One region of the Mesorhizobium sp. M1329 genome, then DNA from elsewhere that is predicted to be linked to it. Evidence: predicted binding sites of a transcription regulator. Region 1 holds the regulator's gene; each other region holds the start of a gene.
The links. The regulator LexA, encoded in region 1, represses DNA repair genes until DNA is damaged. The targets are predictions, from matches to a motif close to TGTTCNNNNTGTGTTCNG.
Positions count from the first base shown of each region.

Region 2: the regulator LexA is predicted to act here: its motif matches at 4,479-4,496, upstream of NKH21_RS29805 (ImuA family protein).
Region 3: the regulator LexA is predicted to act here: its motif matches at 2,953-2,970, upstream of NKH21_RS02790 (DNA recombination protein RmuC).
Region 4: the regulator LexA is predicted to act here: its motif matches at 3,080-3,097, upstream of recA (recombinase RecA).

Region 1 is NZ_JAMYLN010000030.1:70,024-77,216, forward strand. It holds gene NKH21_RS25500 (molybdopterin molybdotransferase MoeA) at 1-878, shown strand, start outside; gene NKH21_RS25505 (hormone-sensitive lipase) at 886-1,716, opposite strand; gene kynU (kynureninase) at 1,813-3,060, opposite strand; gene lexA (transcriptional repressor LexA) at 3,509-4,243, shown strand; gene NKH21_RS25520 (ComEC/Rec2 family competence protein) at 4,237-6,702, opposite strand; gene gltX (glutamate--tRNA ligase) at 6,799-7,193, shown strand, end outside.
Region 2 is NZ_JAMYLN010000045.1:17,727-24,919, reverse strand. It holds gene NKH21_RS29835 (ATP-binding protein) at 1-192, opposite strand, end outside; gene NKH21_RS29830 (response regulator transcription factor) at 180-872, opposite strand; gene NKH21_RS29825 (DUF4153 domain-containing protein) at 877-2,421, opposite strand; gene NKH21_RS29820 (HpcH/HpaI aldolase/citrate lyase family protein) at 2,700-3,581, shown strand; gene NKH21_RS29815 (DUF1737 domain-containing protein) at 3,611-3,817, shown strand; gene NKH21_RS29810 (metallopeptidase family protein) at 3,915-4,337, opposite strand; gene NKH21_RS29805 (ImuA family protein) at 4,520-5,602, shown strand; gene NKH21_RS29800 (DUF6504 family protein) at 5,535-7,013, shown strand; gene NKH21_RS29795 (error-prone DNA polymerase) at 7,010-7,193, shown strand, end outside.
Region 3 is NZ_JAMYLN010000002.1:188,795-195,987, reverse strand. It holds gene NKH21_RS02815 (transporter) at 1-161, shown strand, start outside; gene truA (tRNA pseudouridine(38-40) synthase TruA) at 143-898, opposite strand; gene NKH21_RS02805 (GNAT family N-acetyltransferase) at 917-1,426, opposite strand; gene fmt (methionyl-tRNA formyltransferase) at 1,423-2,352, opposite strand; gene def (peptide deformylase) at 2,369-2,899, opposite strand; gene NKH21_RS02790 (DNA recombination protein RmuC) at 3,003-4,265, shown strand; gene NKH21_RS02785 (GFA family protein) at 4,312-4,716, opposite strand; gene NKH21_RS02780 (cation diffusion facilitator family transporter) at 4,784-5,746, opposite strand; gene NKH21_RS02775 (transglutaminase-like domain-containing protein) at 5,869-6,678, opposite strand; gene NKH21_RS02770 (hypothetical protein) at 6,894-7,019, shown strand; gene sugE (quaternary ammonium compound efflux SMR transporter SugE) at 7,171-7,193, shown strand, end outside.
Region 4 is NZ_JAMYLN010000012.1:101,383-108,575, reverse strand. It holds gene alaS (alanine--tRNA ligase) at 1-1,597, opposite strand, end outside; gene recA (recombinase RecA) at 1,857-2,954, opposite strand; gene NKH21_RS14770 (PfkB family carbohydrate kinase) at 3,232-4,164, shown strand; gene NKH21_RS14765 (TfoX/Sxy family protein) at 4,199-4,522, opposite strand; gene NKH21_RS14760 (GFA family protein) at 4,614-5,111, shown strand; gene sufA (Fe-S cluster assembly scaffold SufA) at 5,344-5,724, opposite strand; gene NKH21_RS14750 (SUF system Fe-S cluster assembly protein) at 5,836-6,228, opposite strand; gene NKH21_RS14745 (cysteine desulfurase) at 6,234-7,193, opposite strand, start outside.

The DNA of each region.
Region 1 (7,193 bases):
AGGAGAACGTCCGCGATCTCGGCGGCGGTGTCGTAGAAGTGACGGAGCCGACGGTGCAGGGGCGAAACATCCGCCGCCTCGGGCTCGATTTCGCCAAGGGCGATGTCCTGCTGCCCAAAGGCCGCCTGCTCGATCCGGCGGCCTTGTCGCTCGCGGCGTCGGCCAACCATCCCGAGGTCGCCGTGGTCAAGCGGCCGCTGGTCGCCATTATCGCGACCGGCGACGAATTGCTGCCGCCGGGCAGCAATCTTGGCCCCAACCAGATCATCTCCTCCAACGCCTATGGTGTCGCCGCCGCCGCACAGTCGATCGGTGCGCGCGCGCTCGACCTTGGCATCGCGCCGGACCGCAGGGAGGCGATCGCTGCGCTGGTTGAAAAGGCCGTGAAGGCTGGCGCGAACGTCATCGTCACGCTGGGCGGTGCCTCGGTCGGCGACCACGACCTCGTCCATGACGTCCTGACCGGGCAAGGCATGACGCTCGATTTCTGGAAGATCGCCATGCGGCCGGGCAAGCCGCTGATGTTCGGGCGGCTGGGCGACATTCGCTGCATCGGCCTGCCCGGCAATCCGGTGGCAAGCCTGGTCTGCACCCAGCTCTTCCTCAAGCCGCTGCTGGCGCGGCTCGGCGGCCGCGCCTTTCAGCAGGATATACGTCAGGTGCGGCTCGGTGCTGCCATGCCGGCCAACGATCTCAGGCAAGATTATGTGCGGGCTGTTGTCACAGACGATGCCGGTACGCTCGTGGCGACGCCGTTCGGCATCCAGGACTCCTCGATGCTGAAAATGCTGGCCGATGCCAACGGGTTGATCGTCCGCGCGCCGTTCGCGCCTGCCGCGGCGGCGGGCTCCCCCTGCGACGTGCTGATGCTACGCTGAACCTGCCTCACTCCGAGATCAAGGTCCGGGTCAGCGGATGGTCTGGATCGGCCAAACCGTCGATGATGTTGAAATGATGCCGGTCAGGCTCGACCACCGAGCTGGTCGCGGCACCCAGGCCGATCCAGATGTTGGCCAGCAACGCGCTCTGGCGCAGGAATTCGGCGCGCTCGCCGCCGCCGGCCCAGCAGGTCAGGCAGGCCTTGTCCATCGGGCGCAGCAGCACCGGACTTTCGGCCTGCGCCTCGGCCTCATCGATCGCCAGCGTCTCGTTCATGCCGGTGCGCATGATCGGGCGCAAATCGTGCACCCCCGAGATCGACACCACGTGACGAACGCGCCGGACCACTTCGGGCGCCAGCGGCGTCGTCGCCGTAACCATCCGGCTAACAAGATGGCCGCCGGCCGAGTGTCCGGTCAGCATCAGCGGCCCTGCGACCATCGCCGCCGCTGTGCCGATCGCCGCGCCGACTTCCTTGACGATGCCGGCAACGCGTATCTGCGGACAGAGCGTGTAGGACGGCATCGCAACCGCATAGCCGCGATCAACAGCGCCAGCGGCAAGATGCGACCAGAAACTCTTGTCGAATGCCATCCAGTAGCCGCCATGGACGAACACCACGAGTCCCTTGGGCTTGGTGGCCGGCAGGATAAGATCGAGCCGATTGCGTGGCTTATCGCCATAGGCCAAGTCGAGCCGCGCCCTGCCCTCGGTCGAAAGCACGTCGCGGAAAACCCGAGCGGGCTCAACCCAGGCCGCCGGCCAGCGATCGCTGCTGGCTATGTTGGCGCCGTTGGCATAGGCGTTGTCCCAATCGGCAATGTGACGTTCGAACACCCTGCGCCCTCCCCTGGCAATATGGCCTTGCGACGTAGCGTGAGCATCGCGCGGCGCGTCGTCGCCAGCCTCACGGCTCCAGCTCTCGCATCAATCTCAAGTGACAGCCGTCTTGATGGCGAAGCGCGCATCCTTCCATGCACCGGTGCGCAGGATGTCCTCAAGTACTTCGACGGCCTGCCAGACATCGGCATAGCCGACATAGAGCGGGGTGAAGCCGAAGCGCATGGTCGATGGCGCGCGAAAATCGCCGATCACGCCACGTTCGATCAGCGCGCGCATGATCTGGTAGCCATGCTCATGCATGAATGAAATCTGGCTGCCGCGTTTTTCCCCATCGCGCGTGCTTTCGAGCGTGAGCCCGTAAGTGCCGCACTTTGCCTCGACAAGCTCGATGAACAGATCGGCCAGCGCGATGCTCTTCTTGCGCACCGCCGTCATGTCGACATCGTTCCAGATGTCGAGCGCGCCCTTAAGCGTGCGCATCGACAGGACCGGCTGCGTGCCGCACAGAAACCGGCGGATGCCGGTGCCGGCCGCATAGCCTGGCTCGAAGGCGAAGGGCCGTGCATGGCCCCACCAGCCGGTGAGCGGCTGCTGGATGTCGGCAAGATGCCGCTCAGCCGCATAGATGAAAGCAGGCGCGCCCGGGCCGCCATTCAGATATTTGTAGGTGCAGCCAACGGCAAAATCGGCGTTTGCCTTGTCGAGCTCGACTGGCATCGCTCCAGCGGTGTGGCAGAGATCCCAGACGATCATCGCCCCGGCTTCCTGGGCTCTGCGCGTCAGCGCCGGCATGTCGCGCAGTTCGCCCGACTTGTAGTTGACGTGGTTGACCAGCACCACAGCGGTGCGTTCGTCGATCAGCTCTTCGATGCTCGGCGCGTCGACCCCCGAGAGGCGCAGCAGCGTATCCTTTCGCGTCGAAGCCACACCCTCAGCCATGTAGAGGTCCGTCGGAAAACTATCGCCCTCGGCGACGATGACCTGCCGCTCCGGTCGCATGGCCATGGCGGCGTGCAGCAGTTTATAGATGTTGACCGACGTCGTGTCGCAGACCACCGTCTGGCCGGCCGCGGCACCGATCAGGCGCCCGAGCTGGTCGCCAAGTTCAAGCGGCATGTTGAACCAGCCGGCCGTGTTCCATGCGCGGATGAGATCATGCGACCATTCTTCGGTCGCGGCCTTGCGCAATTCATCGAAAGCGGCACGTGAAGCAGCTCCTAGCGAATTGCCGTCGAGATAGATCACTCCTTGCGGCAACACAAAGCGGTCGCGCATCGCGCGCAGCGGATCTGCGGCATCCATCGCCTTTATGGCCGCGAGATCGGGAATTCCTGTCATGATTTGCCTGCTCCCCCAAAATTCAATGCAACGCCGGATACGCATCGACTGTTCTTCCATCACCTGGTTGCGCGCAGGAAGGCTCCACCGGCGAGAAGCAGCCTAACCAGGCGGTGGAAACCAGGACTTAACCCGAGGTTGGCGTTTTGAGTTCGTTTCGTTCACGGTGCATTGACCAAACCGCACACTCGATAGGGGTTCACTTCCGTGCCCTCCGCCGACCGACGGCCGATGCCAATGTGGCCTTCCGGGAAGCCAGAAGGGCGCAAACGAAAGCAGAATCAAGGCGATGAGGCTCGCGACGGTGAAAGTGGGGTACCCCGGTTAGGGGACGTCGTTTGTTTCCCGAGCCTTAACGCATTCATTAAACTTTAAACAGTTGCGGAACACAACTGGAACAGATAGTGTTTGTTCTGGGTTTGTTTTTCTGATTCTGTTGGGGGTCGCTATGCTGACACGCAAACAACACGAACTGCTTATGTTCATCCACGAAAGATTGAAGGAAAGCGGTATCCCGCCTTCCTTCGACGAGATGAAGGAAGCGCTCGACCTGGCTTCCAAATCGGGAATCCACCGGCTGATTACGGCACTGGAGGAGCGCGGCTTCATTCGCCGTTTGCCCAACCGGGCCCGTGCGCTGGAGGTGCTGCGCCTGCCTGACTCGATCGCCCCCGGCCTCAATGCGGCACGCAAGTTCTCGCCGAGTGTCATCCAGGGCAGTCTTGGGCAAGGCGGTCCGCGGCAAGGCAAGCCGACATCGTCGCGCGTCCCTGCGGCCGGAAATGACGACGATGTCGTCGCCGCCGTTTCGATCCCGGTGATGGGCCGCATCGCCGCCGGTGTGCCGATCGACGCCATCCAGCACCAGACGCATTCGATTTCGGTGCCGCCGGATATGATCATGGGCGGCGAGCATTATGCGCTCGAGGTCAAAGGCGATTCGATGATCGAGGCTGGCATTTTCGACGGCGACACGGTGATCATCCGCAATGCCGATACGGCGAGCCCCGGTGAGATCGTGGTGGCACTGGTCGACGAGGAGGAAGCGACGCTGAAGCGGTTCCGCCGCAAGGGCGCTTCGATCGCCCTGGAAGCCGCCAATCCGGCCTACGAGACGCGCATCTTCGGACCAGACAGGGTCAAGGTGCAAGGCAAGCTCGTCGGACTGATCCGCCGCTACTGAGTTCCGCCCTTGGCGCCGGCTTTGGGTTTGTCGGCCCTGCGGTATGGCGGCAGGCCCCGTGCCGCGCGTGAAAATTTCCGCTGCACGTGCCAGGGCCGGTATGATTTTTCGACCGCGAAACGGATTTCGGCGCGTGTTGCAGCTTGTGGATCGAAATAGACGGCGGCACTTCCCGCGCGCGCCAGTTGCCGTTTGGTGACGACGAGGACCAGCCGGTCGTAGTAGCAGGGGTTATGGGCGGTGGCGTCGTCGATGACGATCAAACTGGCAAAGGCGCAGGCTGGCCGCGCAGTATCGCGGTCCTTGGCTTGTGCGATGATCGCGCCGGATGGATGCCTGGCAAGGCAGAGGCCGTCCGTGCAAATGAACGGCATACCCGGCGGTAGGTCGGCCGGATCGGCAATGTCGAATTGCGGATCGTTCTTTCCAGGTGTTTCCGGCGCGACGATAGCCTCTGATGTGAGCGCGCGTTTCCAGTTGTCGATGGTGAACTCATTCGGGCGTGCCCGGTTGACCGCGAGTTCACCGCTGTCGATCGGCAGCGCGACCAACCGTGCGTCCTCCGAGATCAATACATCGGGTACGCGCGTCTGGGTTGTCGTTAGCAAGCCGGCGAGCGCAAAAGGAAGTGCCGCCAGCCGCAACCAGGTCGTCGCCATGCTGGCAATGACAAGGGCGATCGTCACCAAAAGGACGGATCTCAGCGAAATCAGCCCAACCGCATCGATTGGCGAGCGCTCGGAGATCCACCCGGACAGGGCGATCATCGCCGTCAGCCCCTTGCCCATCACGTATAGGAAAGGCCCATCCGCGCCGAACGGCATCGCCAGCGCACTGAGGACGGCGAAGGGCATGACGACCAGTGAGACGATGGGCATGATGGCCAGATTGGCGAACAGGCTGAGCGGCGCCACGCGCTGGAAATGCCATATGGCGAAAAGCGCCGTGGCGCTCCCTGCAATGATTGAGGTCATCGCCAGGCCGCCCATGCCCAGCAGGACCTTTCGCGTGGCGAGGCGTAGCGGCGACCGCCGCGGCGGCGGCCTGGTGGCCCTGCCGGCGCGGTAGTCGGACCAGCCGGCATAGGCGCCGACAAGGGCCGCCGTCGCGGCGAAGGACATCTGGAAGCTCGGACCGACCACCTCGTGTGGCGACACCAGAATGACCGCGATGGCCGAGATCGCCAGGTTGCGCATGGTGAGCGCGGCCCGGTCGAACAGCACGGCGATAAGCATCACCGCCAGCATGATGAAGCTGCGTTCGGCCGCTACCACAATGCCGGAAAAGACGAGGTAGGCCGCAATCGAAAAAAGCGCGGCGGCCGCGGCATATTTCTTGACCGGCCGTCGCGATGAGAAATCGGGAAACAGCGCAAAGGCGCCGCGTAGCAGCGCCATGATGGTGCCGGCGACCAACGCCATATGCAGCCCCGAGATAGAGATGATGTGATAGATGCCTGTACGCCGCATCGCTTCGTTGATCTCCTCGGGAATGCCGGCGCGCACGCCGACGATCAGCGCAGCAGCAATCTCGCCCTCGGCGCCGCCGATGCGGCTGCGGATATGGTCGGCGATGGATTCGCGCGCGTCTTCGATCGCAGAAGAAAGCCGCGCGGCAAGCGGCATGCTGCCCGACGACACGACTTTCGGATTGCCGAGAAAAAAGCCGCTGCCGCCGATACCGGCGAAATAGCTGTCGAAGGAGAAATCATAGCTGTCGGGCCGCACCGGCCCGGTCGGCGGCAGCAGCCGCACATAGCCGGCGATCTCGGAACCGGCGGTCAGCTCAGCCGGTATTTTCATCGCCGAAACGCGGACCCGTTCCGGCATGTAACGCAGTGTCGGCCTGGCGGTTGAGATCACATCGATCGTCAGCCTGATGCGGCCGCTCGCCATGGGCTCGTACGATACGACGCGACCCGTCAGCCGCGTCGAGATTTCGGAACCGAGCATATGCGTCCCGACACGCCAGGTCTCGAACTTGGCGGCAAGCACGCCAAGCGCGCAGAGCAACGCCACTATGAAGCACAGGCGCGTCCTGGGCCATGACCGCGAGACGACGGCACAAAGGGCTGCCAAGGCGACGATAGCGATCGGCTGTGGGAAGGCCGGCTCGGCCGCCATCGCGAAATACACGACCACCCCGCATGCGAGGAACACCGGCACCAGCAGGAAGGCGATGCCGCGGTCGAGTTCCAGGCCGGCCGCCGAGGTTATGCTATTGCGGATACGGGACGGTGACGGGAGGCGGAAGCGACGGCGTAGGCGCACGATGGGCTCGCCCGCGGGCACGGGAACCGTTGCGGGGTCGCTGGCCGGCAGCGACGGAGCATCAAAGCGCGGAGCGGGCAGCAATGCCGGTGCCGGAAGGACAGGCAGGGGAGCGGCAAACAGCAAGCGTTCGCTGACGCCGCTGCCAGCGTCCTCGCCCTCGCCCGCACCACGGCCTCGCACAGCCATCGGGTCTGCCCCTTGCGCCCTCGACCTCCTATGCTACATGAACGCGCAACGCGCGAAAGTCCGCAAACCCACTTCCTTCGCCCGCCTGAGAGTTCCATGCCCGATAAGGTCGTCACCCGTTTTGCCCCCTCGCCCACCGGCTATCTGCACATTGGCGGCGCGCGCACGGCGCTGTTCAACTGGCTGTATGCCAAGCACACAGGCGGCACGATGCTGCTGCGCATCGAGGACACCGACCGCGAGCGCTCCACCGATGCGGCAACCGCGGCCATTCTCGACGGGCTTTCCTGGCTTGGCCTGACATGGGACGGCGAGCCGGTGTCGCAGTTCGAGCGTGCGCCGCGCCATCGCGAGGTGGCCGAGGAGCTCGTTCGCACGGGCAAGGCCTATTATTGTTATGCGACGCCTGCCGAGCTGGAAGCAATGCGCGAGAGCGCACGGGCCAAGGGGCTGCCTCCCCGCTATGACGGACGCTGGCGCGACCGCGACCC
Region 2 (7,193 bases), on a different contig from region 1:
CGCGGCAAGGGCGGCACCTTGTGCGATCAGCTCGGCCTCGGTCTGGCGGATCAGCTGGTTCTCGTAGAGCCGGAAGAAGAACAGCCCGGCCAGCGGCAACGCCATCACCATGATCAGGATGGCAATGACGACCGTGGCGAGCCGAGGCCGCCATTTGCTGTCAACCCATTTTTGGGCGCTCAACTCCCGCATTTACCCAGCCGGAAGCCGACGCCGTGCACGGTCTCGATTGCATCAAGGCAGCCGACTGCCGCCAGCTTGGCGCGGATGTTGCGGATATGGCTATCGACGGTGCGGTCTGCGACATGGATGTTGGCGGCATAGGCGTTGGCCATCACCATGTCGCGGCCGAGCACATGCGCCGGCCGCGACAGAAATCCTTTCAGGATCGCGAATTCGATCGAGGTCAGCGCCAGTCGCTTGCCGTCGAAGCTGGCTGTATGGCTTGCCGGAACCAGCAACAGTCTGCCATGCGAGAATTGCCGGTCGTCAGCTGGTTCCGGCGCGAGCCGGGCGCGGCGCAGGATGACGTTGACGCGGGCGACCAGCTCGCGCGGGCTGAACGGCTTGGTGACATAATCGTCGCCGCCCATCTCCAGCCCCAGGACGCGGTCGATCTCTTCATCCCGCGCGGACAGGAACAGCACCGGCACATCGGATGTGTGGCGCAGCCGCCGGCACACTTCCAGCCCATCCATTTCCGGCATGCCGATGTCGAGCACGACGAGATCGGGCGCACGGCGTTCGATCGCCTGCAAGGCAGCCGCGCCGTCCGGCACCGCCAGCGTTTTCATGCCGGCCTTTTCCAGTGCGAAGCAGATGATTTCGCGAATGTGCGGATCGTCGTCGGCGACCAGTATGTGGTGCGGCATCAAATCAGCGGCCCGGCATGAAGGGTTCGGACATCGGAGGAACCACAAACGGGCCACGCCTGTCGAGGACGCGGTTGAGCCGCCAGTCACGAAAGCTCCAGCCGCGCCAGTTTTCCTGGCTGGCGCGGAAGCGTGCTTCGTCCTGTGCATACCAGCGGGCGAGTTCGCCGATGGAGGCATCCTCCGTAGAAACCGTCCTGCTCTGGTGCTGGACGAAGCGATCGAGCGCCGGCAAGGCGCCGGGCCCGAGCGAGCGCAGGTACCAAACGTCGAGCTGGGTGCCTTGACCGGTCATTTCGAAGGAATGGTCGACATTGTAGTTGGCGATCAGCGCGGCAAAGTTGATGAACGAGCAGGCATAGAGCGTCGCCGATAGCGTCAGAAGATTGGCGGAAAGCAGCCATTCGTTGGACTTTTCGCGCGCGGTGCGGGCGATGATCAGGACAAGGCCCGCCGCCACCAGCCCCATCCAGACGAAGGCGGCGACACGCCAATAGGTCAGCGCATAAATGCCGACATAGAGATCAAGCCGCAGGATCGACGAGATCACCAGGAGGATGTTCTGCGCCACCCAGACATAAACCAGCCGGCGGATGAGCGGATCGCCGGAGGTCGCACTTCCCGGCCTCAGCGCTGCCAGCACGAAGCCGGCGGCCAATAGGGCCGTGACGATCAGCGGGTAGGCGCCGCGATGCGCGTAGGCGGCATAGGTCAGCCCGTCGGGAAGCGCGATACCGCCCCACAGATAGGTGGCGTCGAGTGCGCTCTGCACCGCGAACAGGACGTTGAAGACGACGAGCGCGCGGAGGATAGCGGCCTTGCCGAAGACGATGTCTTCGATGGTGGTCCTGGTGGCCGGCGTCGCCGGTACGCTGGCTGGCGACACTTTGCGGCGGCGGAAAAAGCGCGGCAGCCGCGGCCGCAGAAAGGCCCAGATGCCGGCAAGCACGAACAGCCAGAAGGCGAGACGTGGCAGCTGGATGAGGTTAAGCAAAGCGAAGAGATCAATCAGCGAGAACCAGTATTCGATGACCGGATTGGCGGCGCCGAACAGCGCGAGGAACACCGCGCCGAGGCTCAGCGGCATGACCCAGACGGCGATCGTCGCAAGCCGCACGCGCCGCCGGCCAAGCCGCCGCGTCGCCTTGCGCCAGCGGAGGAAATCCAGGACGAGCCGAAATGGCGTTGCAAGCAGGAACAGCGAGAGTTGGCGGGCGACGCGGGCTAGGCCGCGCCGCAACCGTCCGGCCAGTGACAGCGCGAAGATGGCCGTCGCCGCCAGCGCGATAGAGACGGACAGTGCGCTGACATTTTCCACAAGCGGCAGCAGCGCCATAAGCAGCGCAACCGGCTTGAACCAGAACCTGCCATCGTTGAAGACGCTGAGAGGATGGAGAGCCATGCTCGCCGCTGCAATCGCAACGCCGAACAGGAAAAGCGTGATGCCGGCCGGCTGGCCATAGAAGAAAAAATCGGCCAGCGCGACGAGCAGGACGGCAACGCCGAAGCGGCTGCAATAGCTCGGCGCCGCCGAGAGGAATACTGTCATGATCGGGCTTTCTCGGCGGCTTTGATGCGGCCGGTGGGCAGGGATTTGCGGACGAAAGGGAGGAGGGCTGCCAAAGTCTGGGGCGGATCGACGAGCCACCAGCTTTCGCGGCGAAGCCGGTACGGCAGGGACCAACGGGAGTTCGTTTGCTCTTGCATGCCGCCCTTGTCGCATTCTGTCGGGTGGCAAGCGGGGCGGAGACGAGGAGATTTTCCGAAATTGCGTGCAGTTTTTATGCACGGCTTGCCTCGGCCAGCTGCAGGCGGCATAGATCGGAGATGACCACCGAAAGCTATCGCCCGCGCCGCTCGGTGCTTTACGTCCCGGCCTCGAACGACAAGGCGCTGGCAAAAATCCCGTCGCTGGCCTGCGATGCCGTCGTCATCGATCTCGAGGACGCCGTCGCCCCGGTCGACAGGCCTTCCGCGCGTGAAAAGCTGGCGGCGATTTTCGCCGGCCTTTCCAACCGGCGCTGCGAGATGGTCGTGCGCATCAACGCGCTGTCGAGCGAGTGGGGCGGCGCCGACCTGCTGGCCGCGGCAAAATGCACGCCCGACGCCATCTTGCTGCCCAAGGTCGATACGCCGCGCGACATCCTCGAGGCCGGCGACGTGCTCGACGACAATTTTATCCCGGACGAGGTCAAGCTGTGGGCGATGATCGAGACGCCCAAAGCGCTGCTCAACATCGGGCCGATCGCTGAGCTCGGCCGCGACCCGGCCTCTAGACTGGTTTGTTTCGTTGCCGGAACGAATGATCTGGTCAAGGACACAGGCATTCTCGCCACGCCCGACCGGCGCTATCTCGTGCCATGGCTGATGCAGATGGTGCTCGCCGCGCGCGCCGGCGGCCTTGACCTGCTCGATGGCGTCTTCAATGATTTTAGCGATATGGACGGCTTTGCGCGCGAGTGCACGGAAGCGGCCGCCATGGGTTTTGACGGCAAGTCGCTGATCCATCCGGCCCAGATCGAGGCCGCGAACCGCGCCTTTGCACCGTCGCCCGAAGCAATAGCCGAGGCGCGCGCCGTCAAGGATGCCTTCGCGCGCGCTGAAAATACCGGCAAGGCGGTGATCGCGCTGAACGGCAAGATGGTCGAGCGGCTGCATCTGGCGCAGGCCGAAAAACTGCTGGCGAAGGCCGCCGTTGTTCGCGCATGACTAATGGTAACTGACGACAGGATTGAAGAATGAAACTCTACCGCTTTCTGTCCGGCCCGGACGATGCCAGCTTCTGCCACAAGGTGACGGCGGCGCTGAACAAGGGCTGGCACCTGTTCGGCTCGCCGACCTATGCCTATGACAAGGAGGCCAAGACCATGCGCTGCGGTCAGGCGGTGGTGAAGGACATCGAGGGCCAGGAATACGGCCCCGACACCAAGCTCAGCGACTGGTAGGGAGGTTCGCTGAAGCGCTCGTCCTTCGTCATCCTAAGGCGAAGCAGTCGCGAAGCGACGTCGCGGAGTACCCTAGGATGACGAGGAGCGGGGTCGCTCACTCCGCTGCCTCCTCGATCTTCTCCATATCGTCATCCGACAGGCCGAAATGGTGGCCGATCTCGTGGATCAGCACGTGGGTGACGATGTCGCCCAGCGTTTCCTCGTTCTCGGCCCAGTAGTCGAGGATGGCGCGGCGATAGAGCGTGATGCGGTTCGGCCCCTCGCCGGTCTGCGGGTTCCAGCGCTCGGCGATGCCGCGCCCCTCGAACAGGCCGAGCAGGTCGAAGGGCGTTTCCAGCGAAAGGTCGTCCATGATCTCGTCGGTCGGGAATTCGGCGATCTGGATGACGATCTCGCCGGTCAGCTTGCGAAACTCCTCCGGCAGATGGGCATAGGCCTCCAGCGCCAGGAGCTCGATTTCCTCCATCGTTGGCGAAAGCTGGTCGTGCCAGATGCGTGTTTGGTAGATGCGAGCCATGCTTTGTCCTTTGATCCCGGCATATAGGCTTTCGGGCCGGACTCGGCAAATGATCGGACTGGAGGGCCCGTGTCATGCCCCACTACAGGAATAAATTCCCCATGACTCCGCTTGACTCTTCGGGCTGCCTCTGGAATCTATAGGAACATAACAGGAACAATTGTGAGTGGAAGCTGACCGTCATGGCGACAAGCGCCGTGGCGCGGGAGACTGTTTTTGCCCTGCGCCGCCAGATCGCGAAGATCGAAGGGACCTTGCCCGAACGCCTGGAGGCGCCGGCCGGTTCGTCGTTTGACGCGGATGTCCCTCGTCAGAGTCCGGCACCCTCTCGGCATCCGGCACCCGCTCGGAATCTGACCATTGTCCGCCGCGGCCTCGCCGTGGCGCCGCCCGATGCGTTTTTGCGCACCGGCGCCGAGCGCCTCGATGCTGCGCTGAGCGGCGGCCTGCCGAAGGCGGCGCTGAGCGAGTTTCATGGCGCCGCGACCCGCGATGCCGGGGCCGTCGCCGGTTTTGCCTTGTCGCTCGTCAGCCTGATCCTCAGCCAGGGGCCGCGACTGCCGGTGCTGTGGATCGGCACATCCGAGGTTTTCCGTGAGGCCGGCTTTCCCTATGCCAGGGGGCTTCACGCCTTCTTCGGCATCGAGCCGGAGCAATTGCTGTTTTCCGAGGCGCCAAGGCTGCTCGATGCGCTGTGGATCGCCGAGGAGGCTGCCCGGATGACGGCGCTGGCCGCTGTCATCCTCGAAATCCGCGGCAGCCCGCAGCGGCTTGACCTCACCGCGACGCGGCGGCTGCACGCCCGGGCGCAGAGTGCGGGCCGACCGCTGTTCCTGCTGCGCCAGGCCGGCGAGCCCGAGCCGACGGCAGCGCCGGTCCGCCTCGTCCTGTCGCCGGCACCGGCGGCAGCGCGCCAGACGATTGCCGGCCCGCTCGCCGGCTCGATCGGCCGGCCCGCCTTCACCGTCACCATCGGCAAGAGCCGCACTGCCTTGCCCGGAAAATTCACACTGGAGTGGAACCCCGATGAACGCATATTCGAAGAAAGACGGGGCGAGGAAAGAAGGTCTCAGGAATGGACCCCAGAACGGCCAAAGAATCCTGTCCCTGTGGTTTCCGCATCTCGCCGCCGAGAGGATCCTGCGGCAGCGTCTGGGGCGGTCCTGGCGTTCCCGGCCGTCGGATCACCTGCCGCTGGTGGTCAGCCATCGCCAAGGGAACACCCAGCGCATCGCCGCCCTCGACGAGCGGGGCGAGGCGCTTAATCTGAAGCGCGGCATGGGCATAGCCGATGCGCGCGCCATGCATCCCTCGATCGACATCGTGGAGGCCGATCCGGAGGCCGACCGGCGCCTGCTCGAAGGCCTCGCCGACTGGTGCGACCGCTATACCCCGCTGGTGGCGCTCGACGGGACCGACGGCCTCTATCTCGACGTCACCGGCTGCACCCATCTTTTCGGCGGCGAACGCTCGATGCTGGACGATATCCTGTCGCGTTTTTTCCATCAGGGCTTCGATGTCCGCGCCGGGCTTGCCGCCACGCCTGGTGCTGCCTGGGCGGCGGCGCGGTTTGCCGGCGACCGCATCGTTCCCGATGGCGAGGAGGAAGCGCTTCTCGCGCCCTTGCCGCTGGCGGCGCTGCGCATCGGCCCGGAGGTCCGCGCCAGCCTCGAAAGCGTCGGCCTGCGCACGGCGGGCGCCGTCATGGCAGCACCGCGCGCGCCGCTGGCCCGCCGCTTCGGCGCATCGCTGCTCTTGCGCCTCGACCAGGCGCTTGGCCGCCTCGAGGAGGCCGTGTCGCCGCGCCTGCCGGTGGCACCGCTTTCGGTCGAGCGTCACCTTGCCGAACCGATCATGCTGACCGAGGACATCGAGCGGCTGACAGGCATGCTGGCGACCACCTTGAAGAGCGACCTCGAGCGTCGCGGCGAGGGCGCAAGGCGGCTGGCGCTGCTGCTCTTCCGCGTCGATGGCGGCGTCAGCCGCATCGCCGTCGGCACCTCGCGGCCTCTGCGCGAGCCGCGGCTGATCCAGAAATTGTTCCACGAAAGGCTTGCCGCGCTCGAACAGGACATCGACGCCGGCTATGGCTTCGATCTCGTGCGCCTTTCGGTGCTGACTGTCGCCGCCTTCGACATGCAGCAGGCCGACCTTGCCGGCGAGACGAACGACGACGGTGCCGATATCGCGCTTTTTGCCGACCGCATTCGCGCCCGGCTCGGCGAAGGCGCGGTCTTGAAGCCGGTCGCCGTCGAGAGCCATTTGCCGGAGCGCGCCGTCGCCACCCTTCCCTTTACGGAGGCGCCGCAGAGAAGCTCGCCGCCGAAGCAGCCCGACAAGGCGAAGGACGCTCCCTCGACCGTCTTCCAGCCGGAACGGCCGATCCGGCTTTTCCGTTCGCCCGAGCCGATCGAGGTGCCGGCCACCGAAATGCCGGAAGGCCCGCCTTTGAACTTCCGCTGGCGGCGCGCGCTCTACCGGGTCGCGCGCGCTGAAGGGCCGGAGCGCATCGCGCCTGAATGGTGGCGAGGGGCGGCGGGACGAGAAGATGAGCCAACCCGGGATTATTTCCGCATCGAGGATGCCGATGGCCGCCGTTACTGGCTCTATCGCCAGGGCCTCTACGGCGCCTCGCAGCCTTCGCCGCGCTGGTTCATGCATGGGATCTTCGCATGAATGCGCTGACGGCCATCCCCTATGCCGAATTCGGCATCCAGTCGAACTTCTCGTTCTTGCGCGGCGCCTCGAAACCGGAGGAGCTGGTGGTCGCGGCAAAATTCCTGGGGTTTTCGGCGATCGGTCTCGCCGACCGCAACACGGTGGCGGGCGTGGTGCGCGCCTGGCAACAGGCCAAGG
Region 3 (7,193 bases), on a different contig from region 1:
CGATGGTATTGACCTGGCGGATGACCAATGTTGCGATCGGCAGGGGTGCGGCCACCGGCAGCGCCGTTTTTGCCGGTATGTTCGTGGCGTCGCTGATCGTCCTGTTCGGCCTGCAGGCGCTGCTCGGGATCAGCGTTCCGGATCAGCCAGGCGTTGGATAATCGACGCCAACGAGAAACAGCCCGTCGGGCGGCGCCACCTGACCGCAGGCCGCACGGTCGCGCGCGTCGAGCGCCGCCTTGAGGTCGGCAATAGTCCAGCCGCCTTCGCCGACACGTTTGAGCGAGCCGACCATCGAGCGCACCTGGTTGTGCAGGAATGACCGCGCCGACGCGCGGACTTCAATGAAATCGCCCGCCCGGCTGACCTCCAGCCGGTCGAGCGTGCGGACCGGGCTGGTGGCCTGGCACTGGGTCGAGCGGAAGGTGGTGAAATCATGCCGGCCAAGCAGCACCTTTGCCGCTTCGTGCATGGCAGCCGCATCAAGTTGCTTCGGTACCCACCAGATCTTGCCCTTGTCGAGCGCCGCCGGCGCGCGGCGGTTGACGATGCGGTAGAGGTAGTGGCGGCCGATCGCCGAGAAACGCGCATCGAAGCCATCCGGCACGACGGCGGCCTTCAGGATGGCGATGCGCACCTTGGCCGCCTGCAGATGCGCGTTGACGGCGTCGCGCACCTTGTCGCCGGGCCATGCCTTGATCAGATCGACGTGCGCCACCTGAGCGGTCGCATGGACGCCGGCATCGGTGCGGCCGGCGGCGCGCAGCGAAACCTGCTCACCACAGAACTTCTCGATCGCCTGCTCGATCGCCTGCTGCACCGAAGGCTGGTTGGCCTGGCGCTGCCAGCCGGCGAAGAGACTGCCGTCATATTCGATGTCGAGGCGAAAACGCGGCATTCCCGGATCGAGGCGAAATCAGGCGGCGAGGGCTGAGCCGAAGGCCGAGGCGTAGACCAGCCTGCCGGTCTCCGGCGCCTCGCCCCAGGCAAGCGCCTGCAGAGCCTCGCTTTGGTAGTCGCTCTCGAATTTTGCTGCACGGGCGCGGCTGTAACCGAAACGGCCATAGTAAGCCGGATCGCCGAGCACCACGGCGAGCGTCTCGCCGGCAGCCTTCAGGCGGATATGCGCCTCGCGGACCAGCGCACCGCCGATGCCGGTGCCGTGGAACGACGGCTCGACCGCCAAAGGAGCCAAAGCCACCGCCGGGAAGCTCTTGCCGCCATTCTGCACGAAAAGCCGTGAAAATAGGATATGGCCAACCACTTGCCCGTCTTCGTCCGCCACCAGTTCGACGACGGCGTCACCGCCGGTGACCAGCGCGTCGACCAGTCCGGCCTCCGTCTGCTGGCCAAATGCGTGTTCTTCGACAAGGCGGATCGCCTCGCGGTCCCGCGGCGTCGCCGCGCGTATGGACATCATGCTCATGACAATTTCATTCCTTTTTCGAGCTTGGCCCCGCGCAGAAACTCCTGCGCGGCAATGGGCCTTCCGCCCGCACGTTGAACTTCGACCAGCCTGATCGCGCCTGACCCGCAGGCGACCGTCAGCCGGTCATCGAGAATTCCTCCCGGTTCGCCGGCGCCTTGCGAGAGCGTCGAGCGAAGCAGTTTCAGCCGTTCCACGCGGCCGCCGATTTCGGTCTCGCACCATGCACCGGGAAAGGGCGACAGGCCGCGAATCTGGTTGTGCACGTCGCCGGCAGGTCGCGGCCAGTCTATGCGAGTCTCCGATTTATCGATTTTCTTGGCGTAGGTCACCCCCACCTCCGCCTGAGTGGTAAATGTCAGCGTATTCCGCTCCAGCCGTTCGAGCGCCTGCACCATCAGAGCCGCACCCAACACCATCAGCCGGTCGTGCAGATCGCCGGCCGTCATGTCGGGTCCAATGGCGCATTTTTCAACCATTGCCACAGGGCCGGTGTCGAGGCCTTCCTCCATCCGCATCACCATCATGCCCGTTTCGGTATCGCCGGCCATGATGGCGCGCTGGATAGGGGCAGCGCCGCGCCAGCGCGGCAACAGCGACGCGTGACCGTTGAGGCAACCGAGCCGCGGCGCCTCGAGAATGGGTTTGGGCAGAAGCAGCCCGTAGGCGACGACCACGGCGACGTCGGCACCCAACGCGCGGAACGCCTCCTGCTCCGCCTCGCTCTTCAGCGACACCGGCGCGCGGACCTCGACACCCAGCCGCTCCGCCTCGCGCTGCACCGGCGACGGCGTCAGCTCGAGCCCGCGCCGGCCGCCGGCGCGCGGCGGCTGCGTGTAGACGGCTGCCAATTCATGCTCTGCCCCGGCAATCGCCCGCAAGGTCGGCACGGAGAATTCGGGCGTACCCATGAAGATGACACGCAGGGGCATTCGTCGACCCCTACCCCACCATCTTGCCCGGCGCCTTGTCCCTGGCGAGCTTTTTGAACTTCTTGACCACCATGTCGCGCTTCAGTTTTGAGATGTGGTCGATGAACAGCACGCCGTTGAGGTGGTCGATCTCGTGCTGCAGGCAGGTCGCCATCAGCCCTTCGGCCTCGATCTCCTGCAGCTTGCCGTCGCGATCGAGATACTTCACCCGCACCGCCGCCGGCCGCTCGACCTCGGCGTAGTAGTCCGGGATCGACAGGCAGCCTTCTTCATAGACCGAACGCTGGTCGGAGCTTTCGAGGACTTCGGGATTGATGAAGACGTGCGGTGCCGGCGTCTCGTCCTCTTTGGCGAGGTCGATGACCAGCATGCGCCAGGGTTCGCCGACCTGGATCGCAGCGAGGCCAATGCCGGGCGCGTCGTACATGGTGTCCAGCATGTCGCCGGCCAGTTTGCGCAAATTGCCGTCGACACGCTCGACCGGTTTTGACACCTGACGCAGGACGGGATCGGGAAGGATGATAAGCGGCTTGATCGACATGGCGTCTCACCTAAGACCTCGCAGGAAAAGCGTCAACCGGGACGCCTTCGGGTCGTTCACGTTTTGATCTGTGCCGGCAGACCGAATCATCTATGCTGTTGGCATGAACGATCTGGCCATCATCCTGTCCGAACCTGTCGCCCGCCTCGGCGCCACCACGATCACGCTCGGCCATGCCCTGGGTTTCGGCGCAATGCTGTTCCTCGGACTGTTCGTGGCGCTCGTCGTTGCGCTCTGGCGATCGGCCAAGGCGCGTGCAATGGCGGCTGCCGAAGCCGCCGACCACGCCCGCGACGCCGAGGCGAGGATGGCCGGCATCTTGGCAAGCCAGGCGGAAATGCAGGGCCGCATGGGCGCCATCGCCGAAGTGTTCGGGGCGCGCCAGGCGGAACTGACACAGTCGATCGGCCAGCGCCTCGATGCCATGACCGGCCGCTTGGGCCAGACCATGACCGAGCAGACGAGATCGACGCATGAGAGCCTCGCCAAGCTGCAGGAACGGCTGGCGGTCATCGATATCGCGCAAGGCAACATCCAGTCGCTGGCCGGCCAGGTCGTGCAATTGCAGGCGATCCTTTCCAACAAGCAGACGCGCGGCGCCTTCGGCCAGTCGCGCATGGAAGCCATCGTCGCCGACGGATTGCCGCACGGCGCCTATGAATTCCAGGCGACCTTGTCGAATGGCAGCCGGCCCGACTGCCTGGTGAAGATGCCGAACGGCGCACCGTCGCTTGCCATCGATGCAAAGTTTCCGCTCGAGGCCTGGAATGCCATCCGTGCCGCCGAAGGCGCCGACCTGCAGAAGTCCGCCGCTCAGGCTTTCCGCCGCGACATCGAGGTGCATGTCCGCGACATCGCCGAAAAATACCTGATCCAGGGCGAGACGCAGGACACCGCCTTCATGTTCGTGCCCTCGGAATCGGTGTTCGCGGAAATCCATGAGAATTTCGAGGCCGTTGTCCAAAAGGCGCATCGATCGCGGATCGTCATCGTCTCGCCATCGCTTTTGATGCTGTCGATCCAGGTCATCCAGGCAATCCTCAAGGACGCACGCATGCGCGAGCAGGCCCACCTGATCCAGGGCGAGGTCATCCGGCTGATGGAAGACGTCTCCCGGCTCGACGAGCGGGTGCGCAAATTGCAGACGCATTTCGGTCAATCGGCCAGGGATATCGAGGACATCCTCGTCTCGACATCGAAGGTGACCAGGCGCGGACAAAAGATCGAGGCGCTGGAGTTTGGCGTACAGCCGGCAGAGGACACCGCTGGTTCGAATGGCAGCGGAGCAATAGCGGAAAGCAGCCCGCGCGTCGCCGATTCGAAAACCGGGCAATTGAGGCTGAGGGTCGTCGAAGGCGACGATTGAGAGCTATGCTGGAACCCGGAGCCGAGCGCTTCGCCCGGGTCCGGCGCTACTGCTCCTCGATGATGATTGTGCCTTCGAATTCCGGCAGCCAATGCAGCGCCGAGCGATGCCAGATCTGCTTTCTCGGCACCAGTTGATCGCGCTGCCGTGTCGTGCCGACCCTGATGCCGTAAACCTTCGGTCCCGCGCCCGCCGACGTGGCGTAGAGATGCGAGCCGCACTCACCGCAAAATGCCTGGGCGCGCTTGGCGCCGCTCGAACCGGTCTTGATGTAGATTTTCGGCGTGCCCTTGGTGATCCTGTAATTGTCCTCGGACGCCGGCACGGTGACGCGAAAGGCCGTTCCGGTTAGCTTCTGACAATCGACGCAGTGACAAATGGTGGTCTTTTCCGGATCGACTTCGGCCTCGTAAGTGATGGCGCCGCAATGACACCCGCCGTCGATTTTCATCTTCGTTCCTCCTGGAGCTTTTGCCCGCAATCATAACCGGGACTGCCCGATGGCGCAGCCATTTTCCTCAGACCGGTTCGCCTCCGGACGCCGCCAAGGCCTTGCTCCGGCGTTCCCAGGTGCCGGTGGTCTGCGGCTTGACGAAGAGCCGCGTCACCTCCGGCATCTCCGCCTTCAGTCGCGTCTCGAGGCGCTCGACGCAGGTCTCTATCTCCGGCGCCGACAAATGATCCTCGAACTCGATGCTCAAAGCGGCGACGATCTCCTGCGGACCCATATGCAGCGTCAGCACGCCATTTGCCCGTTGCACCGCCGGGTCCTGCTGGACGATGGCCAGCACCTTTGTTTGCACCTCGGGCGAGGCCGGCTCGCCGAGCAGCAGGCTTTTGCTTTCGCGCGCCAGGAAGATGGCGGTCGCGCCCAGGATGAGCGCGATGCCGATCGACGCGGTGCCGTCTAGCTTCGGCATGTCCAGCCGTTCCGCCGCCAATATGCCGGCGAAGGCGACAACGAGGCCGAGAAGTGCCGCGCTGTCCTCGAAGAGTACGGTGTAGACACTCGGATCCTTGCTGAGCTGCACCGCCTCGAGCCAGCCGTGGCTGCCTTTTTGGTGACGGAATTCCTTCAGCGCCACCAGCCAAGAGGTACCTTCGAAGAGGAAGGAAAGGCCAAGGACAGCGTAGTTCACCTTGGCGTTGGCGATCGGCTCCGGCGCCATGATGTGCGTCACGCCTTCGTAGAACGATATGCCGGCGCCCAGCGCAAAGACGAGGAGCGCGACGATGAAGCTCCAGAAGTACAGCTCGCGGCCATGGCCGAGCGGATGCGTGCGGTCGGCCGGCCGGGCGGCACGGTGCATGCCGTAAAGCAGCAGGCTGCCATTACCGGTATCGACGAGCGAGTGGACGCCTTCCGAGAGCATTGCCGAGCTGCCCGTGAACAACGCAGCGGCGAACTTGGTCAGTGCGATCGCAAGATTTCCGGCGAGCGCCGCATAGATCACTTTTTTCGACCCGCCATGCGCCGCCATGGTGTGCTGCCTTGGTTGATGCACCGAGATTGGCGGAGCGCCCGCCCACGCTCCACAGTCCCCACAACGCCCGAAGTGCCCAGTTGTTCACAAGGTCAGTTGTTCAAAAGGGCGGCGCGGGGCTATTCGACGACCTCGTCCGTCCAGACCTTGAAGCCAGCCAGCGCGCCCGGCCCGAAAATGTGGGTCAGCGGCACATCGGCGGCATCGCGTCCGGAGGCAATCAGGATACGGCCGATGCGCGGCGCGTTGTTGCGCGGGTCGAACGCGTGCCAGCGGCCGCCGAGATAGACCTCCATCCAGGCGGCGAAATCCATGTCCGACCACGGCTTCGGCAGACCGATATCGCTGATATAGCCGGTGCAGTAGCGGGTCGGAATGTTCAGGGCGCGGCAGAAGGCAACAGCGAGGTGGGCAAAGTCGCGGCACACACCACTCTGCTCGCGATAGGCCTCGGCGGCGGTGCGTGTCGGGCGTGCATTGAAATAGTTGAAGACGATGTGGTTATGGACGAAGTCGCAGACCGCCTGGACGCGCGGAATGCCGAGCGGGGTGCTGCCGAACAGCCGCCATGCTTCATTCGACAGCACGTCGCTCTCGCAATAACGGCTGGGCAGCAGGAACAGCAGCGTCTCCGACGGCAGATCGCGCACCTCGTGCTGCCACGCCGTCAGCTCGCGCGTCTCGAAGGAGCCGGGGTCGCGGATGACCGCGTCAGTGCCGAACGCAAAGCGCCCGGCCGGCGCAACGAGACGGTTGCACCAATTGCCGAAACTGTCGCGGTAGCTTTCGATTGGCACCGGCGGGTTCGACGTCAGGAAGTCCGGCCGCTCAAGATCGGATGCGCGCGAATAATGGACATTTAGCATCGCGATCAGCGGTGTTTCCTGCGGGAAATCGAAACTCATCTGGCAACCGATGTGGATCCGCATTGTCGTCCTGACCGGCCTGCCTGATCATCAGCTGGCGAAACGCAAGGGCTGATGCTGCAGTGCGAAGAAGACCATGGCACGGACCGCTGCGGTTTACGAGGGAATTAGAAACCGGTTAACAGCCATCGGCTAGGGCGACTGCACGGCAACGGCCTCTTGCAGTCGAGCGTTTTCTCTTGTTTCACTTCGCTAGGCATCAACTGGAGGAACGAATCATGGCTAAGGGTGCGATGAAGGCGGGCAAGGAAGCCCGCAAGCCGAAGAAGGACGCGAAGAAACCCGCTCCGGCGCCGGCCCTGAAGGCACCGCCGGTGAAGGCGATGAAGCTGAAGGACAAGTAGGGCCGCAGCTACCGTTTCGGCTCATTTCGACCGGCCGCGAACGCGGCCGGTATGATGTTCATTAAGCTCACGCTCATCCCCATGGATGCGGCGAAGATAGTTTTTGCGCCTTCAAGAAATCGGCCGGAAGCCATCGAAACGGAGCGTTCCGATGTCGTGGATTTTCCTGTTCCT
Region 4 (7,193 bases), on a different contig from region 1:
GGACGAAAAGCCCATCGGCCTTCTTTTGGGTATCGGATATCTCGATCGAGAACCCGTCGCCCGAAATGACGCCGGTATCGCCCATCTGGCCACCGGACTCGCCATAGAACGGCGTCTGGTTGACAACCACGGCAACGGCGTCGCCCTTGCCGGCACTGTCGACGGTCTTGCCGTCCCTGACCAGCGCCTGGATGAGGCCTTCCGCCTGCTCGGTCTCATAACCCAGGAATTCGGTGGCGCCGTTCTCCTCACGCACCGCGAACCATACCGTCTCGGTTGCGGCCTCACCGGAACCAGCCCAGCTTTTGCGCGCCTCCGCCTTCTGCCGCTCCATCGCCTCGGTGAAGCCGGCAAGGTTGACCGAGATGTTGCGCTGGCGCAGCGCATCCTGCGTCAGATCGAGCGGAAAGCCATAGGTGTCGTAGAGCTTGAACGCTGTTTCGCCATCCAGCATGTCGCCGGAGGCCAGCTTTTCCGTCGCCTCCGAAAGCAAGCCCAAGCCGCGCACCAGCGTCTTGCGGAAACGAGTTTCCTCAAGCTTCAGCGTCTCGGTGATCATCTGTTCGCCGCGCACCAGTTCCGGGTAGGCTTGGCCCATCTCGCGCACCAGCGCCGGCACCAGGCGCCACATCAGCGGATCGCGGGCGCCGAGCAACTGCGCGTGGCGCATGGCACGGCGCATGATGCGGCGAAGCACATAGCCGCGGCCTTCGTTGGACGGCAGCACGCCGTCGGCGACCAGGAAGCAGGACGAACGCAAATGGTCGGCGATGACGCGGAACGATGCGACGGTGTCCGCATCCGGACCTTTGCCAAGCGCCGACGATGCAGCGTCGATCAGGTGGCGGAACAGGTCGGTTTCGAAGACGCTTTCAACCCCTTGCAAGATAGAGGCCATGCGCTCGAGGCCCATGCCCGTGTCGATGGACGGACGCGGCAGGTCGACGCGCTCGTCCTTCGTCACCTGTTCGTACTGCATGAACACCAGGTTCCAGAATTCAAGGAAACGGTCGCCATCCTCCTCGGGGCTGCCGGGGGGGCCGCCCCAGATGTGCTCGCCACGGTCGATGAATATCTCCGAACACGGCCCGCAAGGTCCGGTGTCACCCATTGCCCAGAAGTTGTCCGAAGTCGCGATGCGGATGATGCGATCGTCCGAAAGGCCGGCGATCTTCTTCCAGTACGAGGCCGCCTCGTCGTCGGTGTGGTAGACGGTGACCAGCAGCTTGTCCTTCTTCAGCCCGAACTCCCTGGTGATCAGGTTCCAGGCAAGCTCTATGGCCCGCTCCTTGAAATAGTCGCCGAAGGAGAAATTGCCGAGCATCTCGAAAAAGGTCAGGTGGCGCGCGGTGTAGCCGACATTGTCGAGGTCGTTGTGCTTGCCGCCGGCGCGAACGCTCTTCTGGGCGGTCGTGGCGCGCGAATAGGGCCGCTTCTCCAGACCGGTGAAAACGTTCTTGAACTGCACCATGCCGGCGTTGGTGAACATAAGCGTCGGATCGTTGCGCGGCACCAGCGGGCTCGACGCGACGACCTCGTGACCTTCCTTGCGAAAATAGTCGAGAAATGCCGACCGGATCTCGTTGACGCCACTCATGAATACTGCCTTTTCGAGAGAACCGCCGGCTGCCGGCGGAAAATAGACATGGCCTTTTAGCGGTCGCACCGCAGCCTGTCCAGAAACACCAAATGGGCTAAAATCCCGGCTTTCACCAGCGCTTTGAAACGCGTCTGCCCCGCCGTCAAACGCGAACCGCCGGCACGGAGCCGGCGGTTCGAAACGCATCGATTACACAAACTCAGAATCAAAACATCAAATCCAAACCTGTCTGATGCTCCGCGAGATGTCGCTTGCCCTACATCACCCCGGCGTCGTCCTCGAAACCGTCGTCGCTGCTTTCGGAGCCGCCGTTCTCGAGGAATTTCTCGGCGATCAGCCCGGCATTCTGCCGCAGCGCCAGCTCGATCTCGCGCGCCGTGTCGGGATTGTCGCGCAGGAACAGTTTTGCGTTTTCGCGGCCCTGGCCAAGACGCTGCGAATTATAGGAGAACCAGGCGCCCGACTTTTCGACCACGCCCGCCTTGACGCCGAGATCGACCAGCTCGCCGGTCTTGGAGACGCCCTCGCCATACATGATGTCGAACTCAACCACCTTGAAGGGCGGCGCCAGCTTGTTCTTGACCACTTTGACGCGGGTCTGGTTGCCGACGACCTCGTCGCGATCCTTGACCGAGCCGATGCGGCGGATGTCGAGGCGGACCGAGGCATAGAATTTCAACGCATTGCCGCCGGTCGTCGTCTCGGGCGAACCGAACATGACGCCGATCTTCATGCGGATCTGATTGATGAAGATGACCATGGTGTTGGAGCGCGAGATCGAGGCGGTGAGCTTGCGCAGTGCCTGGCTCATCAGGCGGGCCTGCAGGCCGGGCAGCGAATCGCCCATCTCGCCTTCGATTTCCGCCCGCGGCGTCAACGCCGCCACCGAATCGACCACCAGCACGTCGATGGCGCCGGACCGCACCAGCGTGTCGCAGATTTCTAGCGCCTGCTCGCCGGTATCGGGCTGCGAGATCAGCAGGTTTTCGAGATCGACGCCGAGCTTGCGGGCATAGACCGGGTCGAGCGCGTGCTCGGCATCGACGAAGGCGCAGATGCCGCCCTTCTTCTGGGCTTCGGCCACCGTGTGCAGCGCCAGCGTCGTCTTGCCCGAGCTTTCCGGCCCGTAGATCTCGACGATGCGGCCGCGCGGCAGGCCGCCGACGCCAAGCGCGATGTCCAGCCCAAGCGAGCCGGTCGGCACCGTTTCGATCTCGACGACCTGCTCGTTCGCGCCGAGCCGCATGATCGAGCCCTTGCCGAAGGCACGCTCGATTTGCGACAGCGCCGCATCCAGAGCCTTTGATTTGTCCACCGCTTTGTCCTCTACAAGCCGCAAAGAATTCTGAGCCATGATACATCACCCCGTGGTCGTCAATGGAGGCCGGACAATCCCGCAATCCCTAAAAGGAATGTACCTCATTTGTTCTCATTTGTCAATGAGCGCCAAGGGTTTGAAAAATAACGCACATTCATATTTGTTCTATTTTTGTTTCGCAATTTTGCTTCCGGATGTATCCCGCCTCGCATGCGGCGCCGTTGCCGTCACCAACCGAATCGGAGCCGCGATTGCAGGGTTCCGCCCGGCGACCTAGTCTCCTCCCGGGCAACAGCAAGGGGCATTTGCCGGCATGATGAACTCCCCGACGATCCTGGCCGTGGGCGGCGCCTATATCGAGCGGCGCGGCCGGGTTGCCGGCGCCTTCGTGCCGGCCGCTTCCAACGCCGGCACGATGCGCGAGCATGTCGGCGGTGCCGTCTTCAATGCCTTGCGCTGGGCGGTGCGGCGCGGCGCCTCGGCCTCGCTGCTTTCGGTGCGCGGCGGCGATGCCCTTGGCGACAAGGTTTTGCGCGCCGTCGCCGAGGCCGGCATTGCCGATTTGTCGGCGGTTTTTCTCGACCGGGCAACGCCAAGCCATACGATGCTGGTCGATAGCGACGGCGCGCTGATCGCCGGGCTTGCCGACATGGTGCTATACGAGCTGGCGCTTCCCAAGCAGATCCGCCGCGCCAAGGTGCGGGAAGCGATCGGTTCGGCCGACGCGGTGCTGTGCGATGCCAACCTGCCGTCTTCCGCGCTGGAGCGGCTGGCGGCACTCGCCGCCGGCAAGCCGGTGTTTGCGCTTGCGGTCTCGCCCAGCAAAGCGGCGCGGCTGACGCCAGTGCTCGACCGTCTGGCCGTGGCGTTCATGAACCGGCACGAGGCCGGCGTGCTTGCCGGCACCGATATCGATGCTGGCGATCAAGGCATCGTCGACGGCCTGAGACGCGCCGGCCTGAAAAGCGGCGTGATCACTGCCGGCGACGGACCGGTGCTCGGTTTCGACCAAACCGGCGCGTTCTCGATCTCGCCACCGCCGCTACAGAAGCGGACCGATGCTGCCGGCGCCGGCGACGCATTGGCCGGTGCGACGATCGCCGCCCTGCTGCGCGGCCTGACGCTGCGCGCAGCGCTACGGGAAGGCGTTGCCGCCGCGATGCTCGCCGTCGAGAGCGCCGCCTTCACCAGCGCCAGCTTTGCCGAGGCGCTGGCGCTCGTGCCCGAGGCGCGCGAACTGGCGTGAAATGCGGCCCGGACTTGCCGAAGCATGACGCAGCCTATTTGCCGGCGCGCCGTCCTGCCTCGTAGGCACGCCGCGCCCAGATCGCCATCTCGTCGGGATCGTCGAACGCGCTGTCGGGAACGCTCCAATAGGGCATCGACACGAGCTTGCCGTGGCGCGAGCCGGTATAAGTCCATTGCCGGCAGCCGGCCGCTTCGAAATCCGGGGCGCTTTCCGCGTCGGCCTTCAGCATCAGTTCGCCACGGATGACGATGGCGACGATGACGCCGTCGAAATAGATGCCCTTGCCGCCGAACAGCTTGCGGATGCTGACCGGGCCGAGGCCTTCGAAAAGCTCTTCTATGCGCTCGTTGTCCATGCGGCGATCATGTCACCAGGATTTCCCCTTGTCATCGACGCAACCGGCACCATTCTGACAAGTTCAGAATCAATTTCGTCGGAGTTTTTTCATGCCGCTTCTGCTCAAGGGGTCCTGCCGGTGCAATGCCGTGCGTTTCGAGGTGGAAAGCCACACGCCGGTGCCGTTCATGCTGTGCTATTGCTCGATCTGCCGCAAGCAGCAGGGCGGTGGCGGTTTCGCCATCAATCTCGGCGCCGATTACGAGACGCTGAAAATCCAGGGCAAGCGCGATCTCGGCGTCTACCGCGCCGAGATCGAGGACGACGAGCACCCGCAACGCGAGATCTCGACGGGCGAACGGAATTTCTGCACGAAATGCGGGACGGCGCTCTGGCTCTACGATCCGACCTGGCCGGAGCTGGTGCATCCGTTTGCCTCGGCGATCGACACCGACCTGCCGAAGCCGCCGGAGAAGGTGCATCTGATGCTGAAATACAAGGCGAACTGGGTCGAGCCGGATATCGGCAAGGGCGACAAGGTTTTCGATGTCTACCCGGAGGAGTCGATCGCAGACTGGCACAAGCGAACGGGGATGTGGGTGGATTAGCGTTCTTCTCCCCGTTTACGGCAGAGCTATCGCATATGGACAAGCGCCCCCTCACCCGGATTGCCAACCGAATTGCGAAGGGCAATTCGGGGCAATCAGACCTCTCCCCGAGGGGAGAGGAAGTCGCCAGCGCTGGCGCCAGCCTCTTCTCCCCATCGCGGAGAAGGTGGCCCGAAGGGCCGGATGAGGGGGCTCTCCGTATGCGATTGCCGCCGGGAACGGCGAAGGAAAATCAAGCCGAAGCGCGTGCTTCGGCCAGTGCCTTCAGATCAGCCGGCTTCAGCTCGACCGATTCGCCGCAGCCGCAGGCCGAACTCTGGTTCGGGTTGCGGAAGGTGAAGCCGGTGCGCAGCGTCGTCTGCTCGAAGTCCATCTCGGTGCCGAACAGGAAAAGCGCTGCCTCCGGCGCGACATAGACGTGGGCGCCGTCGCGCTCGATATGATCGTCTTTGGTGTTGGGTTCGGTCACCAGATCGACCGTATATTCCATGCCGGCGCAGCCGCCCTTCTTGATGCCAAGGCGAATGCCGTGCGCATTCTCACGGGTCGCGACTATCTCGCGCACCCGGTCGGCGGCCTTTTCGGTCATCGTGATGACGGCGAAGCGTCCCATCTTTTTCCTTCTCCATTGCGCGCAGGTTCAAGGCCTGCCGAATGATTCCTCACCTAAAATGGTGAAGTTTTGTACCCGGCGCAAGTGCGTCAGCCTCTGGCTGGTCGGATGCTAGTACCACCCAACCGCCACCTGCGCCTCTTCCGACATACGGTCGGGCGACCAGGGGGGATCGAAGGTCATGTTGACCTCGACGCCGGAGACGCCTTCGACGGCACCGACGGCATTCTCCACCCAGCCCGGCATTTCGCCGGCCACCGGGCAGCCCGGCGCGGTCAACGTCATGTCGATCTTGACCGAGCGGTCGTCCTCGATGTCGATCTTGTAGACGAGGCCGAGTTCGTAGATGTCGGCCGGGATTTCGGGGTCATAGACCGTCTTCAGCGCCGAGACGATGTCGTCGGTCAGCCGGGCCAGTTCGTCGGCGGGAATCGTCGATCCGGAAACCGCCGCATTGGTCGTCGTTTCCGAAGCGGTCTCGGCGGTGTGGCTGGCATCATCCATGATCGTCACCCGAAGAACTTTCGCGCCTTTTCCAGCGCATCGGCCAAAGCATCGACTTCGGCCCTGGTATTGTACATGCCGAACGATGCCCTGCATGTGGATGTTACGCCGAAGCGTTTCAACAGCGGCTGGGCGCAATGCGTGCCGGCGCGGACCGCCACGCCCTGCCTGTCGATGACCATCGACACGTCATGGGCGTGGATGCCCTGCAGCTCGAACGAGATGATGGCGCCCTTGCCGGGCGCATCGCCGAAGATGCGCAGTGAATTGATGGCGCGCAATTTTTGATGTGCATAATCCTTCAGATCGGCCTCATGCGCGGCGATGCGCTCGCGGCCGATCTTTTCCATGTATTCCAGCGCAGCACCAAGCCCGATCGCCTGGACGATCGGCGGCGTGCCGGCCTCGAAACGGTGCGGCGGGTCGTTGTAGGTGACGATGTCTTGCGTCACCTCCTCGATCATTTCGCCGCCGCCCATGAACGGGCGCATGCGCTCCAGAATGTCCTTCTTGCCGTAGAGCACGCCGATGCCCGACGGGCCGTAGACCTTGTGGCCGGTGAAGACGAAGAAATCGCAGTCGAGATCCTGCACGTCGATCGGCATATGCACGGCGCTCTGGCTGCCGTCGACCAGCACCGGAATGCCGCGGGCGTGCGCGATGCGCACGATCTCCTTGATCGGCGTCACCGTGCCCAGCGCATTCGACATATGGGTGATGGCAACCAGCTTTGTCCGGTCTGTCAGCCGCTTTTCGAATTCCTCGATGTGGAAGACGCCGAGATCATCGACCGGCACCCATACCAGCTTGGCGCCCTGCCGCTCACGGATGAAATGCCACGGCACGATGTTGGAGTGGTGCTCCATGATCGAAAGCACGATCTCGTCGCCTTCGCCGATATTGGGCATGCCGAAGCCGTAGGCGACCGTGTTGATCGCCGCCGTGGTGTTCGAGGTGAAGACGAT